Regions from separate parts of the Flavobacterium sp. DSR2-3-3 genome, predicted to be linked through region 2. Evidence: riboswitches for the same ligand, from Rfam matches in the RefSeq annotation. Region 2 holds a riboswitch; the other holds the start of a gene.
The links. Region 2 has a riboswitch for S-adenosylmethionine ahead of ACP7AQ_RS00205 (homocysteine S-methyltransferase family protein). Riboswitches for the same ligand answer to the same signal wherever they lie in the genome.
Positions count from the first base shown of each region.

Region 1 (2,404 bases), on a different contig from region 2:
GAAAGAAACGCTCGATTAATAGGACCTAACTGCCCAGGAATAATTACTCCGGGTGAAGCTAAAGTTGGTATCATGCCAGGTTTTGTTTTCAAAAAAGGAACTGTCGGTATTGTTTCTAAATCGGGAACATTAACGTATGAAGCAGCTGACCAGGTGGTAAAACAAGGACTAGGAATCACTACTGCAATTGGTATTGGTGGAGACCCAATTATTGGAACCACTACAAAAGAAGCAGTTGAATTATTGATGAACGACCCAGAAACAGAATGTATCGTAATGATAGGTGAAATTGGTGGACAATTAGAAGCGGATGCTGCCCATTGGATCAAAGCTGATGGTAACCGTAAACCAGTTGTAGGATTCATTGCAGGAGTTACCGCTCCAGCAGGACGTACAATGGGACATGCAGGTGCAATTGTTGGTGGTTCAGATGACACTGCCGAAGCTAAGAAACAAATCATGAGAGAATGTGGAATTCACGTAGTAGATTCTCCAGCTGAAATTGGTAAAAAAGTAAAAGAAGTTTTAGGTTAATCTAAACTCTGATTAAATATCTTTAAAAGCCTCACATTTGTGGGGCTTTTTTATTATAAATTGAATTAAAGAAATATCTTTGCACTTTATTAAATGCAGTTGTTTTTTAGCTGCAATCCTAATAAGAATAAACATAAACGAATGGTTTCTAATTGACCTCACGGTTTTGTGGGGTATTTTTTTGCCGAAGCCAGTTCAAATAAAAATAAAATAACATGTACAAAGAATTAAAAAAATTTAAAGTTACCAATCAGTTTTCATTTACTACAGAAGATAGTTTAGCAGAAGTTTGTAATGCTTCAGAAGGATCTGGAGTATTTTTAGTGTATTCCGTTGGAGATGAAAAAGAGTTAATTATGGTTGGTTCTACTGGAACTATTCAAAATAACGGAACTTTGAAAATTAAAAATGGTGGCTTGAAAGATAAAATTGTAGAAGGACACCAATTTGCAAAAACTGGAAGAAAATATTCTTGGCCAGCACAAATGAAAATAGAAGATATCAGCACGCTTGAAGTGGTTTGGTATGAAACATTCAATGACAATACGAAAGTAATCCCAACATTTGTAGAAGGACAAGTTTTGCAAAATTTCCTTGACGAAAATGGAAGATTACCAAAATGGAATGTAGCTTTTTAATTATTTAAAGCCTGTTTTTTCAATATCTTAATTGTAATTGCGTCATATTTTTATGTGGCGCTTTTTTTTGAATTATTATTTTTTGAATGAAATTCCAAATATTTCATAAATAATTAATTACTTTTGCACCCGTTATCACGAATCCTACAATAGGATAGCAACCTGCAACAGCAAGCAAGGTGCTAAAACGATAAGCCAAATCCTTTGGAAAAAATGTTGTTTACATTCCCATTTTTAGCTTTGTTTTTCGTCATAATTTTTAATTGTAAATTATTTTTATGACTTTATTTTCCAAAGACAAAGGAAGTGCCTTTGCATTAATTCCTTTATTTATTTTTATTTTTACTTTTTTAGGAGCAGGAATTATTCTAAAAGATTTTTATGCTTTTCCATCGCCAGTCGCTGTTCTGGTGGGTATTATTGCTGCTTTTTTGTTATTCAAATCTTCAACTGACGTTAAAGTTGCTACACTAATTGCAGGATGTGGAGAAAGCAAAATCATGACGATGTGTTTAATTTATTTATTGGCCGGCGCTTTCGCGGTGGTAAGTAACGCGATGGGCGGAGTTGACGCTCTGGTGAATCTTGGAATAAATACTATCGACGTTGCCTATTTTCCATTGGGGATTTTCTTGATTGCTTCATTTTTATCAACTGCTACAGGAACTTCAGTAGGTGCAATTGTAGCGATTGGTCCAATCGCTGTCGCATTAGCTGATAAAAGTGGCGCTTCATTACCATTGATATCTGGCGCTTTATTAGGTGGTTCTATGTTAGGAGACAATCTTTCCATGATTTCTGACACTACCATCGCAGCAACGCAGTCATTAGGATGTGATCTAAAAGACAAGTTCAAAATTAACTTGTTTATTGCTTTTCCAGCTGCAGTTTTTACTATTCTGGTGTTCTTTTATCTTGGTTTGAACTCGGATATTGTGACCGTTGCCATTGCAAAAAATGATTTTTCATGGATAGCAACTGTACCTTACATTTTAGTAATCATATTAGCGGTTGTGGGTGTTAATGTATTTTCAACATTGCTTATTGGTACTTTATTAGCAGGTATAATTGGATATTTTAGTGGTTCATTTACGCTAATGGAGTTTACGCAAAAGATATATGAAGGCTTTACTAGTATGACTGATATTTTCTTGTTGTCTATGCTTACAGGAGGTTTAGCTGCCATGGTAGATAAAGCGGGCGGAATAACGTATTTATTAGTTCAGATTAAA
Region 1 covers NZ_JAFCUP010000002.1:505,226-507,629, reverse strand. The annotation lists gene sucD (succinate--CoA ligase subunit alpha) at 1-534, shown strand, start outside; gene ACP7AQ_RS04950 (hypothetical protein) at 750-1,172, shown strand; SAM-I-IV-variant riboswitch at 1,300-1,396, shown strand; gene ACP7AQ_RS04945 (Na+/H+ antiporter NhaC family protein) at 1,451-2,404, shown strand, end outside.
Region 1: linked by a shared signal. The riboswitch ahead of ACP7AQ_RS04945 (Na+/H+ antiporter NhaC family protein) and the one ahead of ACP7AQ_RS00205 (homocysteine S-methyltransferase family protein) in region 2 are both predicted to bind S-adenosylmethionine.

Region 2 (2,404 bases):
GAAACGATTGAAAAACAAGAGGACGGAAGTTTCATTGTAACATCAAATAAGGGTAAAAAATTCCATGCTCCAGTTGTTGCGATTGCTGGTGGATTAGGAAGTTTTGAACCCAGAAAACCATTGATAGAAGACATCGAATTTTACGAAGATAAGGGAATCAAATATTTCATTAAAAATCCGGAAAAATTTAGAGACAAAAGAGTGGTGATTGCTGGTGGAGGAGATTCTGCTTTAGACTGGAGTATTTTCTTGTCGAATATTGCTTCCGAAGTGACTTTAATTCACCGTAGAAATGAATTCAGAGGAGCCTTGGATTCGGTCGAAAAAGTGCAGGAGTTAAAAGATTTAGGGAAAATAAGAATGATCACGCCGGCAGAAGTTGTTGGTTTGAATGGAGCCGAACATTTGGAGTCAATCGATATTGAGGAAAATGGAGCGCATCGTACTATAGAAACGGATTATTTTATTCCGCTTTTTGGATTAACTCCAAAGTTAGGTCCTATTGGAGACTGGGGATTAGACATTGAAAAAAATGCCATCAAAGTAAATAATGCTTTGGATTATCAAACGAATATTCCGGGAATTTTTGCCATTGGTGACGTAAACACTTATCCAGGAAAACTGAAATTGATTCTTTGTGGATTCCACGAAGCAACTATGATGTGTCAGGCAGCCTACCAAATCATCAATCCGGGGAAAAAATATGTATTGAAATATACTACAGTTTCTGGTGTTGACGGATTTGACGGAACTCGTAAAGAAGCTCCAAAAGCCGTGGTTAAAGCCATAGTTTAACAACTTAGTACAAACTAGTTAAAAAATAAAGCGCTAATACTTGCAAGTATTAGCGCTTTGTCTTTACTTTGCACTGTTCCTATATTTATTGAAAGTTATCACGAAAGGCGGAGGGAAAGACCCGATGAAACCTTAGCAACCCTTTATCTTTAAAGAAGGTGCTACATTCTACTTTATACAGAACCAGTTTCAGTATCAAAGATAGATAACACACGAATACTCACCCAGTATTTCTCAAACCTTTTCTTGACAACATATATTTTTAGCCTGCTGAATTATTTTAAGTATCAGGAGCGAACAATTGGCGTTTTTTTGCCAGTACCGTTCCCGCTTTACGCTATATCTTTTTTTATTTTACCTTATTAGGGTTTTAAACCCTAATAAGGTAAAATAAAAAAAGGATACCACTGCAATCGGGGCTATAGATTTAAAATAGTGAACTTTTGTATTTATTAATCAAAAGAACGAATCTCGATAGGTCTCGAGATTTGCAAGAAATAAAAGTTATGTCAAAGATTTTAAAAGATAGTTTAGGAGTTCCCCCTTCGGGGGCTAAGGGGCTTATCCATGATGCCATCAAAAAAAACATACTCATACTCGATGGAGCTATGGGAACCATGTTGCAACGTTACAATTTCTCTGAAGAGGATTTCCGTGGAGAACGTTTTAAAGATTTTCCACATTCCTTAAAAGGAAACAACGATTTATTGTCAATAACTCAGCCACAAGCGATTCGTGCAGTTCACGCCGCCTATTTTGAAGCGGGAGCAGATATTGTTGAAACTAATACTTTTTCTGGAACCACCATTGGAATGGCAGATTACCATCTCGAAGATATTGTTTATGAACTTAACTACGAATCGGCACGAATTGCCCGAGAAGTAGCCGATGAATTTACGGCCAAAAATCCAGATAAACCTCGTTTTGTAGCCGGTTCAATTGGACCAACAAACAGAACGGCGAGTATGTCGCCAGATGTAAATGATCCGGGTTACAGAGCGGTAACTTTTGATGATTTACGTATTGCTTACAAACAACAAGTGGAAGCGTTGATTGAAGGAGGAAGTGATTTATTATTGGTGGAAACCATTTTCGATACGTTAAATGCCAAAGCGGCACTTTTCGCTATTGAAGAAGTCAAAGACGAACGCAATATTGATATTCCAATCATGGTTTCCGGAACCATTACCGATGCATCAGGAAGAACACTTTCAGGTCAAACCGTAGAAGCTTTCTTAGTTTCGGTTTCGCACATTCCGTTGTTGAGCGTAGGTTTTAATTGTGCTTTAGGAGCTGATTTGCTGAAACCGTATTTACAAACCTTATCACAAAATACTTCTTTCAACGTGTCGGCTCATCCTAATGCAGGATTACCCAACGCTTTTGGAGAGTATGATGAAACGCCGGAACAGATGCAAGCCTTTATCAAAGAATATTTAGACGATAATTTAGTCAATATCATAGGCGGTTGTTGCGGAACAACGCCGGAACATATCAAATTGATTGCTGATATTGCAAAAGAGTACAAACCTAGAGTTTCGACTGCGACCATGTAATTAAATTTCCTGCAAGGTTTTTTTCAAACCTTGTAGGTATGTTTAAAAATAGA
Region 2 covers NZ_JAFCUP010000001.1:45,662-48,065, reverse strand. The annotation lists gene ACP7AQ_RS00210 (NAD(P)/FAD-dependent oxidoreductase) at 1-795, shown strand, start outside; SAM riboswitch class I at 888-1,007, shown strand; gene ACP7AQ_RS00205 (homocysteine S-methyltransferase family protein) at 1,302-2,351, shown strand.